Regions from separate parts of the Chenggangzhangella methanolivorans genome, predicted to be linked through region 2. Evidence: predicted binding sites of a transcription regulator. Region 2 holds the regulator's gene; each other region holds the start of a gene.
What was found. The regulator LexA, encoded in region 2, represses DNA repair genes until DNA is damaged. The targets are predictions, from matches to a motif close to TGTTCNNNNTGTGTTCNG.
Positions count from the first base shown of each region.

Region 1: a site for LexA is predicted at 1,396-1,413, ahead of ACFOWB_RS03125 (DNA recombination protein RmuC). Genes of this name have one in related genera too.
Region 3: a site for LexA is predicted at 1,515-1,532, ahead of recA (recombinase RecA). Genes of this name have one in related genera too.
Region 4: a site for LexA is predicted at 1,831-1,848, ahead of ACFOWB_RS08570 (ImuA family protein). Genes of this name have one in related genera too.

Region 1 is NZ_JBHRXS010000003.1:584,600-587,835, forward strand. Features, by position in the region: gene ACFOWB_RS03125 (DNA recombination protein RmuC) at 226-1,377, opposite strand; gene def (peptide deformylase) at 1,480-2,046, shown strand; gene fmt (methionyl-tRNA formyltransferase) at 2,211-3,128, shown strand.
Region 2 is NZ_JBHRXS010000006.1:227,513-230,748, reverse strand. Features, by position in the region: gene ACFOWB_RS12270 (molybdopterin molybdotransferase MoeA) at 1-130, shown strand, start outside; gene ACFOWB_RS12265 (hypothetical protein) at 160-543, opposite strand; gene lexA (transcriptional repressor LexA) at 843-1,544, shown strand; gene ACFOWB_RS12255 (ComEC/Rec2 family competence protein) at 1,731-3,236, opposite strand, start outside.
Region 3 is NZ_JBHRXS010000004.1:128,797-132,032, reverse strand. Features, by position in the region: gene alaS (alanine--tRNA ligase) at 1-89, opposite strand, end outside; gene recA (recombinase RecA) at 367-1,446, opposite strand; gene cckA (cell cycle histidine kinase CckA) at 1,770-3,236, opposite strand, start outside.
Region 4 is NZ_JBHRXS010000004.1:660,422-663,657, reverse strand. Features, by position in the region: gene ACFOWB_RS08575 (DUF6504 family protein) at 1-1,129, opposite strand, end outside; gene ACFOWB_RS08570 (ImuA family protein) at 1,044-1,796, opposite strand; gene ACFOWB_RS08565 (hypothetical protein) at 1,973-2,212, shown strand; gene ACFOWB_RS08560 (DUF763 domain-containing protein) at 2,543-2,755, shown strand; gene ACFOWB_RS08555 (hypothetical protein) at 3,022-3,236, opposite strand, start outside.

The DNA of each region.
Region 1 (3,236 bases), on a different contig from region 2:
CGTCCTGCGGACGGTCCCCCTCCCCCGCTAACGCAGGGGAGGATCGGCGCACGAAGCGCCGCGCCTTCTTGATCCTCCTCTGCGAAGCGGAGGAGGGGGACCATCGCGAAAGCGATGGTGGAGGAGGCGCGGCGGCGACGTCTCACTCTCGCGAGCGCTAAGACCGCCCTCTTCCGGAGCACGATCCCGGCTCGCGCTGCGCTTGGCCGGGATGACGCCTCTGCCCTACTCCGCCGCCTCGCGCCGCAGCGGATTCGGCAGCGCCTGCGGGCCTTCGCCGAGCTCCATCTGCTCGAGCCTAAGACCCCGCCGCGAAATCTTGTCGGTCGAGATCGCGATCTGGTCGAGATCGCCCACCACCTGCCCGAAATGGGCCTTCAGCTTCTCCACCCGCTCGCCCACCCGGCGGACGTCGTCGAGCAACCGCCCGACCTCGGCCTGCAGGAGATGCGCCTGCTCGCGCATCGCGGCGTCGCGCGTCAGCCCCTGCACCACCTGAACCGCGAGCATCAGGAGCGACGGCGAGACGATCAGCACCCGGGCGCGATGGGCCCGGGCCACGACATCGTCGAAGCGCTCGGCGAGCTCGGCGTGGATCTGTTCCGACGGCACGAACAGCAGCGCGACGTCCTGGGTCTCGCCCGCCAGAAGATACTTCTGGCTCACGTCCGAGACGTGCTTGCCGAGATCGGCCCGCACCTTCGCTTCCGCCGCCTTCACCGCCTCCGGGTTCTCGGCGACGCGCAGGCGCTCGAAGCCCTCGAGCGGAAACTTGGCGTCGACCGCAAGGCCGCGCGGGTCGCCCGGCAGGCGGATGATCGCGTCCGGCCGCACGCCCGTCGAGAGCTGCGCCTGAAAGGTCACCGCGGACGGGGGAAGCGCGTCCTTGAGGATCGCCTCCATGCGGCCCTGCCCGAAGGCGCCGCGGGCGGGCTTGTTGGCCAAAATGGCTTTCAGGTCCGTGACCTGCCCCGCGAGCGCGCCGATCGAGGCGCCGGCGGCGTCGATCACGGCGAGCCGGGCCTCGAGCTTCTTGAGCTGCTCGGCGGTCGCCTCGCCATTGGCGCTCAGCCCGTCGCCGACCCGCTGGCCGACCGCGTCGAGCCGCTCGGCCACCCCGCGAGCGAGGTCCGACTGGCGCTGGCCGAGCGCGGAGGCGAAGGCCTGCAGCCGTCCCGCGGCTTCCGCCTGAAGCCGTTCGATCGCCGCGAGCCGCTCCTCGGCCTCCCGCGCCTCGCGCCGTCGCGCGGCGCTTGAAGACATCAGCGTCAGCAGCACGAGCAGCAGCGCGCCCACCGCCGAGGCGGCCGCGAAGGCGAGGACCTCGGCGGTCGAAACCGGGTGGCCGGAAAGCGTGAAAAGGACGTCGCTGGTCATGTCGGGGCAAGCATCACAGGGAACAAATTAAGAACATGTTGACGCCCGCGCCGCAAGGCCTTAGTCGCGGGCGTCCTTTCCCATCGAACAGGTCGCGACCTCATGGCCGCCGAAAAACTCGTCTACCTGCCCGACCCGAAGCTGCGCCGCGTCTCCGCGCCGGTCTCGCGCTCGGACGCCGAGCTGAAGGCGCTGGTCCAGACCATGTTCGACACGATGTACGACGCCGCCGGCATCGGGCTCGCGGCGATCCAGATCGGCGTCGAGAAGCGCGTGGTGACGATCGATCTCGCGGGCAAGGACGAGGAGCCGCAGCCGCTGGTGCTGGTCAATCCCGAGATCGTCACCGTGTCGGACGAGCTCTCGGTCTATGACGAGGGCTGCCTGTCGATCCCGGACTATTACGAGGAGGTCGAGCGCCCGGCCAAGGTTCTGGTGCGTTATCTCGACGTCGAGGGCGAGACCCGCGAGCTTGCGGCCGAGGGGCTGATGGCGACCTGCGCGCAGCACGAGATCGACCATCTGAACGGCGTGCTGTTCATCGACCACATCTCGCGCCTGAAGCGCGACCGGGTGGTGAAGAAGTTCGAGAAGGCCCGGGCGATGGGCGAGCTGCCGAGCTTTCCCAAGCGCGGCCGCGGCGGCGAGCCGGACGGCGACGAGGGCTGAGCGGCCATCGAGCGCCCGGCGCGGGAGACGCCGCCGTAGTCCCGGGCTTGACCCGGGACCCAGAACCGAAACGGTCGGCCGGTTTCGGCAAGGCCGGCGTTCATAGATCCCGGCTCTTCGGCCGGGATGACGGCTGAGGTCTCCGCGACTCCAAGGATCAAGCGATGCGCCTCGTCTTCATGGGAACGCCCGACTTCGCGGCCCCCGTCCTCTCCGAACTGGTCGGCCACGGCCATGAGATCGCAGCCGTCTTCACCCGCGCGCCGAAGCCCGCCGGGCGGCGCGGCATGGAGCTGACCAAGACGCCCGTGCACCAGCTCGCCGAAGGCTTCAATTTCCCGGTCTACACGCCGAAGACGTTCCGCGATCCCGAGACCATCGCGGCGTTCCGCGACCTCGAGCCGGAGGCCGCGATCGTGGTCGCCTACGGGCTGATCCTGCCGCCCGAGGCGCTCGCCGTCCCGCCAGCCGGCTGCCTCAACCTCCACGCCTCGCTGCTGCCGCGCTGGCGCGGCGCCGCGCCCATCCAGCGCGCCGTGATGGAGGGCGACGCCGAGACCGGCGTCATGGCGATGCGCATGGAGGAGGGTCTCGACACCGGCCCCGTGGCGATGGCCGAGCGCCTCGCCATCGGCCCGGACGAGACGTCCGGCGAGCTTCACGACCGGCTGAAGACCGTGGGCGCCGACCTGATGGCCCGCGCGGTCGCCGCGCTGGGCAAGGACGCGCTGTCGTTCCGCGAGCAGGCGGCGGACGGCGTCACCTATGCGGCCAAGATCGAGAAGGCCGAGGCGCGGATCGACTGGGCGAGCCCGGGTGCGGAGGTCCATGACCGCATCCGCGGCCTGTCGCCCTTCCCCGGCGCCTGGTTCGATCTTGGCGGAGAGCGCGTGAAGGTCCTGCGCTCGACGCTCGCCGACGGCGCCGGCGCGCCCGGCGAACTGTTGGACGAGCGCCTCACCGTCGCCTGCGGATCGGGCGCGGTGCGGCTTCTCGAGGTCCAGCGCGCCGGCAAGGGGCCGGTCCCGGCGGCGGCCTTCCTCAACGGCGCGCGTCTCGCGCCCGGGACGCTGCTCGGCTGATGCGGACGCCCCAGACCCAAACACGGCGTCTCCGCCCCCTCCCCCTTGTGGGGAGGGTAAGGATGGGGGTGGCCCAGAACAGAGCGACCCCGTCGCGCGCAGAGCGCC
Region 2 (3,236 bases):
TCCGCGGCAGGATTCGTCGATGCTGCGCCGACTCTCGGACGCCGAATGCCTGCTGGTCCGCCCCGCGCACGCCCCGGCCGCGAAGGCCGGCGACGCATGCCGGATCCTCGCGCTGCCGCATCCTTACTAAGGCTCGCCGCAAGCGGCCGACCGAAGCGTCTACTTCCCGACGGGCGTCAAGACTTCCTTGCCGAGCTTCTGAGTGGACGTCTCTGCGAATTTGCCGATCAGTTTGCCCGATCCATCCGGCTCATAGATGCTGAACCCGACATAGCCGCCGCCGGACTTGGGAGCAAATCCGCAACTCAAGCGATCTTCCTCGGCAAAGCACATCGAAAGCTCTATGAAATCCCCGTACTTTGACTCAGATCGATAGATACTACCATCGACCTTGACGATCGTGACGTTCGCCTTAACGACGTCGCCGTTCGGCAGCGTGATCTTGCTCTTGTATTTTCCAGAATAGTCACGCGCGGCCGCCTCGCCCGCCATGGACCAAGACGCCGCAACACCGCACGCTACCGCGAAGGCCAGTCGACGCATCGTCGTCTCCTGATGTCGGTTGCTTAGAGATCGCGACGCGCGACCGCACTCCGACAAGTTTAGACGCCGGCAACCGTGGCGGGCATCCGCAAGACTACCTATCGCCGCGGGCGCCCGGCTTGTCGGAGATCGGTCCTACGCCCTCTCTGGTCGTGCTGCGCGGCGAGGCGCATCGGCGGCGCGTCGCTCGTTCGTCTGTCCGACACGCGGACGGAAACGGGATGTTAACGCTTGCGGAACATGTCTAGAACAGTTACGGTCGTGTTCATGATTTGTTTTGGCCTCGCGCGGAGCCGTCGATGCTGACCCGCAAGCAATATGATCTCCTGCGCTTCATTCACGAGCGGCTGAAGGAGACCGGCGTTCCCCCCTCGTTCGAGGAGATGAAGGATGCGCTGGGGCTTCAGTCGAAGTCCGGCATCCACCGTCTCATCATGGCGCTGGAGGAGCGCGGCTTCATCCGCCGCCTGCCGAACCGGGCCAGGGCTCTCGAGGTGGTGAAGCTGCCGGAAGCCGCCGCTCCCGCCGTCACGCGGCCGACCGGCCGGTTCTCTCCGAACGTCATCGAGGGCAGCCTCGGCCGCCGTCCGCAGCCAGCGAACGAGGATGAGGATCCCCGCTCGGTCTCCGTCCCCGTCATGGGGCGCATCGCCGCCGGCGTGCCGATCGAGGCGATCCAGTCGCGCAGCCACACGATCTCGGTGTCGCCCGACATGTTGGGCGGCGGCGAGCATTTCGCGCTCGAAGTGCGCGGCGACTCGATGATCGAGGCCGGGATCCTCGACGGCGACCTGGTGCTGATCAAGAAGCAGACCACCGCCGACACCGGCGACATCGTCGTCGCGCTGGTCGACGACGAAGAGGCGACGCTGAAGCGTCTAAGGAAGCGCGGCGCCTCGATCGCTCTCGAGGCCGCCAACCCGGCCTACGAGACCCGCATCTTCGGCCCCGACCGCGTCGCGATCCAGGGCCGGCTCGTGGGGCTGATCCGCCGGTATTGAAGGCTTCGCCTTTCGACGCGACGGCGTCTCTCCTTATCCCGCTGTGGGAGAAGGTAGGCGACGCGAAGCGCTGGCCGCTTGAGGGGCGCGGGCGGCGCCTTTTTGTAAAGTTCGGAGGCTCCCCCTAACCCTCTCCCGCAAGGGAAGGGGGACGGATATGTCGGCGGCATCGAGCGGCCGCAGACGCTAGGGCTCTTCGCCGTCGCCTGTCATATCGTCCGGTTCCGTGGGATCGACGATCTTGTGATCCTGCGGCGGTCCGGCCGCCTTCGGCTGCGTGGCGAAGCTCAGCCGCAGCGCCTCCGCCGGCGGCGGATCGCGAAGCATAGGGCCCGTCCACGGACGCCGTCCGGCCGGATCGCGCGCCGCCTTGGCCGAGAACGCCACGCCTTGCCGCGTCAGCTCCAGCGCGCCGGTCGCGGCGAGCGTCCGCCGGTCGACGACCGCCGCGGTTTCGCTGCAGGCCTTCGGCGCGACGAGCGGCGTGACGACGAGCGTCGCAATCCGGCACTCCTCGGCGAAGGCCCGCGCGTCGGTCACGAGCGCGACCTCTCCACCGCCGGAAAGCGGCGCGACGCAGCCTTGCGAGTCGCAGCGCCCGCCGTCGGGACTCGGGCCCCCCGGCGCCTCGCCGTCAGCCCCGCGCCAGACCCTCGCCGAGAAGCTCGACGCCCGGCCTCCGAGGATCGCCAGGCGCCCGTCGGGCCCGCGCGCGGCGATCTGCCGTCCGGAGGCGTCGATCACGACGTCGGGCCGCGCCGGAAACGCCGCCAGCGCGAGCGCGAGGCCGATCGCGGGCGCGCCGAGATAGCGCAGCGCCGTTCGCCACAGGCAGAGCCAGGCGATCCCGACCGCGAACAGGATGAGCGCCGTTTCCCCGAAGGCGAACACGAAGCGTTCGGAGCCAGGCCACGAGGCGACGGTCTCGGCGATCGCCAATACGCCGCGCAGGCCAAAGCCCATGGCCTGCCACCAAGGTCCGTCGAGCCCGAGCGGCGCGAAGGCGAGGCCGCCGACGACGCTCGGCATCACGATGATCCCGAGCAGCGGGGTGGCGAGCGCGTTGCCGACCAGCGAATAGGGGGTGGTGCGGTGGAAGTGATAGGCGGCGAAGGGCGCGGTCGCGAGACCCGCGACGATCGTCGTCATCACGGCGACGGCCGCGGCGGCGGCGAACCAGCGCAGCGCCTTGCCCGCAAGGGTTTCGGGCGGCGGCGGCTTCGCCTTGCCCTTGCGCGCCTCGAACCAGGCGAGGAGGCCCGCGACCGCCGCGAACGACATCTGGAAGCTCGGCCCGAGCAGCGCGTCGGGCGTCAGCGCCATCACGGCGAGGCCCGCGAGCGCGAAGTTTCGCAGCGACAGCGCCGGGCGGCCGACCAGCACCGCGACGAACGCCACCGCGATCATGACGTAGGAGCGCTGCGTCGCGACCTCCGCGCCCGAGAGCGCCAGGTAAAAGGTCGCCCCGGCGAGCGCGAGCGCCGCTGCGACGCCCTTCACCGGCCATCGCAGCGCAAGGCCCGGAATGAGCGCCAGCGCCGCGCGCACGAGAGCGAACAGCGTCCCGGCGATCAGCGCCATGTGAAGACCGGAGATCGACAGGATGTGGCTGAGGCCCGCGGCGCGCAGCGCGTCCTCGGTCGGCTGCGGGATCGGCCCCTGAACGCCGGTGACGAGCGCGGCCGCCACCGT
Region 3 (3,236 bases), on a different contig from region 2:
GGCACGAGCGGACCCGAGGCGACCGGGGCGTGGCCCTCGGTCGCGAAGTAGTCGAGGAAGGTCTTGCGGATTTCGTTGACGCCGCTCATCGCGCTGAAGTTCGCCTGGATCTCTAGAAAAGGCGGTCGCCCGGAGGGCGACGCGGCAGGCGTCGCCGGAAATGACCGGCGCCCCGTGGCGCGGCGCTCGCGGCCGCGCCACGGGGCGCGGCGGCACCATAGCCAGGGCGTTCTCGCGATGTCCAGAAATCCCGTCCGCCGCCGCCCTCGACGACGAAAAGGCCGCGCCGGAGAAGCCGGCGCGGGCCTTTCTGAAACCCTCTCGGTCAGCCGACCCGCTCGTCGCGAGGCCGTCGCGAGCTCTTGCTTAATCGGCGTCGACGTCCGGATCGTTGGGGTCGACCTGGTCGAAGATCTTCTCGGCGATGATGCCCGAGGCCTGGCGAACCTCCGACTCGATCCGCCGCGCGATCTCGACGTTCTCCTTGAGATAGACCTTCGCGTTCTCACGGCCCTGGCCGAGACGCTGGCTGTCATAGGAGTACCAGGCGCCCGACTTCTCGACGATGCCGGCCTTGACGCCGAGATCGATCAGCTCGCCGGTCTTCGACACGCCCTCGCCGTACATGATGTCGAACTCGACCTGCTTGAACGGCGGCGCGACCTTGTTCTTGACCACCTTGACGCGGGTCTGGTTGCCCACGACCTCGTCGCGCTCCTTGATGGCGCCGATGCGACGGATGTCGAGGCGCACCGAGGCGTAGAACTTGAGCGCGTTGCCGCCCGTGGTGGTCTCGGGCGAACCGTACATCACGCCGATCTTCATGCGGATCTGATTGATGAAGATCACCATGGTGTTGGACTTCGAGATCGAGCCCGTGAGCTTCCGCAGCGCCTGGCTCATCAGGCGCGCCTGAAGGCCGGGCTGCACCTCGCCCATCTCGCCCTCGAGCTCGGCGCGCGGCGTGAGCGCGGCGACCGAATCGACCACCAGCACGTCGATCGCGCCCGAGCGCACCAGCGTGTCGGCGATCTCGAGCGCCTGCTCGCCGGTGTCCGGCTGCGAGATCAGCAGATCCTCGAGGTTCACGCCGAGCTTGCGGGCGTAAACCGGATCGAGCGCGTGCTCGGCGTCGACGAAGGCGCAGACGCCGCCCTTCTTCTGGGCCTCGGCGATGGTGTGCAGCGCAAGCGTGGTCTTGCCCGAGCTTTCCGGGCCGAAGATCTCGACGATGCGGCCGCGCGGCAGGCCGCCGACGCCGAGCGCGATGTCGAGGCCGAGCGAGCCGGTGGAGACGGTCGCGATCTCGGCCGCGGCCTGCCCGGCGCCGAGTCGCATGATCGAGCCTTTTCCGAAGGCGCGCTCGATCTGAGACAGGGCGGCGTCGAGCGCCTTGGTCTTGTCCATGGAGCTTCCTTCGACGAGACGAAGCGAGGGCTGGGGCATCGCGGGGGCTCCTTATGGCACGGGCTGCTGCGGGGCTTCAACGCGATGAGATGTACCGTTTTTGTTCACGGAACACAAGTAGAACATATGGGGTTGAGGGCGAGCGGAACACGCTAGCGGTTGATCCGGGGGCGCGGATCGTCTGGCGAATCGATCGCAGAACCCGCCGCCGTCGTCCCGGCCGGAGAGCCGGGATCCAGATCCGCCGGCGAAACAGAAGACGCCGGACGAACCGAAACGCCTTGATTGAACAGACCTTCAGTTCTCCGCCCGGGCTCAAGGCCGCGACGACGGCCGCGGCTCCACGCGAGGGCCTCGCGGACTCAACTCCCCGCCGCGCCGTCGCCGATCGTCTCCTTCACGGCCTGGATGAGCTGCTTCAGGCTGAAGGGTTTCGGCAGGAACGAGAAGGTCTCGCCCTCGGGCAGGTTTTTCTTGAAGGCGTCCTCGGCGTAGCCGGACACGAAGATGATCTTGAGCGTCGGCTGCGTCTTGCGGAGCTCGCGCAGCAGGCTCGGCCCGTCCATCTCGGGCATCACCACGTCCGAGACCACGAGCTGGATCTCGGAGCCGTGGGTCTTCATCTGCTCGAGCGCCTCAACGCCCGAGCGCGCCTCGACCACGGTGTAGCCGCGCGAGGCGAGCGCGCGGGCTCCGAAGGCCCGCACCGCGTCTTCGTCCTCGACCAGCAGCACGGTGCCGGAGCCGGTCATGTCCTGCTGGGGCGCGGCGGCCGCCACCGCGGGCTTGGCCTCGTCCTCGGCCACGGCGTGGTGGCGCGGCAGGAACACGCGGAAGATCGCGCCGCGGCCGGGCTCGGAGACCGCGAACACATAGCCGTCGGTCTGCTTCACGATGCCGTAGACGGTCGAGAGCCCGAGGCCCGTGCCCTTGCCCACTTCCTTGGTCGAGAAGAACGGCTCGAAGATCTTGTCGATGATCTCGGACGGAATGCCGGGGCCGGTGTCCTCGACGTCGATCTGGACGTAGTCCGCCGCCTGCATCTCGGCGTGGCCGAGCGCGGGAACCTCGGCGGCGGCGATGTTGCGCGTGCGGATGGTGACGAGGCCGCCTTCCGCGCCGGATTTGCCGTCCATCATGGCGTCGCGGGCGTTCACCACCAGGTTGATGATCACCTGCTCGAACTGGTTGAGGTCGGCCTTGATCAGCCACAGGTCGCGCCCGTGCACGACCTCGAGCTTGATCTTCTCGCCGAGCAGCCGCGAAAGCAGCATGCGCACGTCCGCCAGCACGTCGCCGAGCGCGATGACCTGCGGGCGCAGCGTCTGGCGGCGCGAGAAGGCCAGCAGCTGGCGAACGAGGCTCGCGGCCCGGTTCGCGTTCTGCTTGATCTGCATGATGTCCTGGAAGGACGGGTCGGTCGGCCGGTGATTGGCGAGCAGCAGGTCCGAATAGCCGATGATCGCGGTGAGCACGTTGTTGAAGTCGTGCGCGACGCCGCCCGCAAGCTGGCCGACGGCGTTCATCTTCTGGCTCTGGGCGAACTTGGCCTCGAGCGCCTTCTGGTCGGTGGTGTCGAGCGCGTAGACCACCGCCGCCTCGTCGTCGCCGTCGCGATCGTCGACGCGGGTGACGAAAAGCGTCGCGGAGCGTCCGGCCTCGCCCGGCAGGGTCGCCTCGACGGGCGCGATGTCGCCCTCCCCGCGCGCCGCCGCCGAGACCGCGGCCTCGAGCGCGGTGCGGTCGCGTTCGGCGGCGAGGCAGGCGAACACCGAGCGCTCGTCGCCCTCCCCGCGCAGCCGGTCGCCGAAAAGCTTGGCGAAGGGCGC
Region 4 (3,236 bases), on a different contig from region 2:
GGTAGATCGCGCGCTCGCCGACCCGGTTCATCAGCGTGTCGACGAGATCGGAGACGTCGGCTGCCGTCTCCTCGATCAGCAAGCTCGCCATCTGCCTGCGCCCGAAGGGCTCCGCGAGGGTGGCGGCAAGCGTCATCATCTCGATGCCGAAGCCCGGCGCGATGGTCTCGATCTTGTCGCAGAGCAGCCGCGTCATGCGCTTCACGTCGCGGACCGGCGTCGCCATGCCGACGCGCACAGCTTGGACGTCGTTGTCGACCCGGCGGCAGATGAGGTCGAGCCGCCGGGCGCCAAGGCCACCTGCCTCGAGTCTCTCGCAAAGCTCCGCCACTAGCTTGCTGATGTAGCGGGCGATGGTCTCCGGCGCGCCAATCGGCTCGGCGAAGGCGCGACGGACCTCGATCAGGTCGGCCGGCCGCACCGACTCGATCAGCTCGGCCGCGTCGCCAACCGCCTGGTCGATACGGCGGCCAAGCTCCGGGCCAAACCGTAAAGTCAGCGGCGCCCGGGGCTGCGCAAGGAGCTCGCCGATGCGATCGAAGCCGAGCGTCCGCAGCGCGGCTGTGACCTGAGGCGCGATCCGAAGGGCTTCGAGCGGCAGGTCGCGCAGGACCGCCGCGCCGTGATCCGAAGGTGCCACGGCTGCTGGTCGCGCGACGTGGCGGGCCAGCGCATGCGCCGCGCCCCAGCTGTCAGCGACCGCGGCCTGCGCCGTGACGCCCGACATGGCGAGCCGCCCGATGAGGCCTTCGAGCATCGCGGTCTCGCCGCCATGGAGATGATCGGCGCCGGTCGTATCGATGACGATCCCGTCTGGCGGATCGACTGTCACGATCGGCGAGAAGCGCAGCGCCCAGACCGCCAGTCGTTCGAGAGCCTCGGCGTCGGCTCGTGGATCGGCGTCCTTAACGAGCAGGCCCTGGACCAGCACCTGGGCCTTCGTGGCGGGCATGCCGACCCGCACGCCCATGCTCTGCGCCGCGAGGTCCGCTGCTGTGACGACGCGCCGGTTGCCCTGACGGCCGACAAGGACGAGCGGCGTCTCAGCCGGCGGCGCGACGTAGCCGGCCTGTCGCCGAAAGCGATCCGTCGGCCAGGTCGGAAGGAAGAGCGAGACGACCCGTGCCATCGCACGCCTCCAATTCGAAATCAGCGCTTTCGCCCGCCCGGGCCCGGATCAGCTCGACGAGCCATCGGTGTCTTCCGACGCCCGGGACGGGCAGCGGAGCGGACGGGATCACCGAAATCCGCCATCGGGTCGTCGCCGCGGTCGGTTGGCCGAAGTCCATCGCCTCCGCCTGTCGTCGCCATCGACGAAGCGCGATCCCGATCGAGCCCGTGCCTTCTGCTGCAAGCTGAAGGCGGCGGGAAGCCGTCATGGCGAGGCGTGCAAGCTCGCCGATAACAGCGCCGAGCCCGCCATGGCGAAGGCCTTCCTCCATACATGCAAGCACGGTCTTGTCGTCGCCGGCCTCGACATAGATCACTCGGTCCGCGACGAGCCCCGCCTGCGCGATCGCCGGCGCGAACAGATCTGGCCGCGTGACGCACCAGAGGACCTTGCCCCTCGTGCGAGCCGCGACTCCTGCGCTGAACAAGGCTGCCGCCGCCCCATCGATGGCGCCGTTGCCGCCGCCAGCGACCTCATGCAGCGCGCCGAATGCGAGTCCCCCTCCAGGTAGACGCGCATCGACTTCGGCGATCCCGAACGGGAGCGCCGATCTCGCGCGCTTCGAACGACCTTCGATCCGTTCGATCTGCGCGCGCAAAGCGTCGATCGCAGGCTGTGGCTGCACGTGGTCGTCGTCCTCCGAAGTCGGGCGGCATCATCGTTCTCTCTTTGTTCTAATCCCGCTACGCTTGAGTCAAGACGCGATCTGCTGTGGGTAACGCTGCGGCTTCAATTCAATCGCGAGGGCGCTAGGTCGCTGAAGTCCAGAGGCTCTAGGACAATGACTGACCGACAGGATCCATGAGCCGCGCGAAGCGCCTTCAGGCGGAGCTCGAAAAAATTGAGGCCGCTGCCAACGAGGCGCCGCGCAACGCGCTCTGCCAGCGACTGGTCCCGCCGACGGCGCGCCAGTCCGAGCACCACTTGGTTCTGAAACTGCGCGGCGGCACGTTCGGGCCGACCGTCCGCTCCACAGGTCTGCCACTACGTAATTCACGCACGGCTCTCTTGCTCAGCGCCTATCCGACATCGAGGCGCTGAGGGCTGAACCTGAAGTCTCGACCTCGACGATCCGCACGCGGCGATCGACGGCGAAACAGGCAGCTCGATCCTGAATTTCGCTGACCACGCTACGGCGTCGCGGGACGCTCAGCTCGACCTTCTTCGCACGACGTCGCCCGACAGGATCGCGACCGGGCCCCTCAGGCTCGAACCGCGCGCAGAGAAGGAGGCCAAGTCCACCACCCTGATGACGCTGCCGCACCTGTCTATCCCGGCGCATCACAAGGTCCATGCGAGCGATGTGATTGCACGGCGTTTCTTGGGGCAATCGCCGCTGCGACGAAACGGGGGCCTGAGGATTTTGCGGATGTGCTCGCGACGCCAGGCATTGGGGCTCGAACTGTGCGTGCCTTGGCGTTGGTAGCCGAGGTCGTCCACGGCGCTCCGTGTCGCTTCGGCGACCTCGCTCGGTTCTCGTTCGCCCACGGTTGCAGGGACTGGCATCCACTCCCGGTGCCTACGCGCGTCTATGACGAGACCATCGGAGTTTCGAAGTCTGCATTCTCAAAGGCGAAGCTTTGAAACGATGAGCGGCTTGAGGCGTTGGCGCGGCTGGATCGGGAGGCTCGCCGTCTCGAGGCCATTGCCAGCGAACGACGTGCTTCGAGAAGAACGCGGACGGTCTCAGAGTGTGGTAGTCGCAGCACGTTCGGATGGGAGCCCGCAATGAAGCTGGTTGAGATCGAGCCGCTTTACAGAACTCTTGAATTCAACAACGGAGGCACCGTTGTACATGCGCGCCCCGTCTCCTACGAGGCGCGCCATACTCCAGTTGATAACAGCCCGTTTTAAAGTCGCGTCTTTACGGCTGCAGTGAGCCAGCGAAGGACCATTTCGACGCGCGCATGAGCGTCGAAGCCACCGTAGAGTGGATACCCTTCGACACTGAGCCCACCACCTGAATCATAATCGATCGAGCACTGGATGCGAGCGATTATGATCTGCGCGTTCCACTGATTCTCGCTTCCACGGGACTTCGCCTTCTGAATGACTTCAGGAAGTA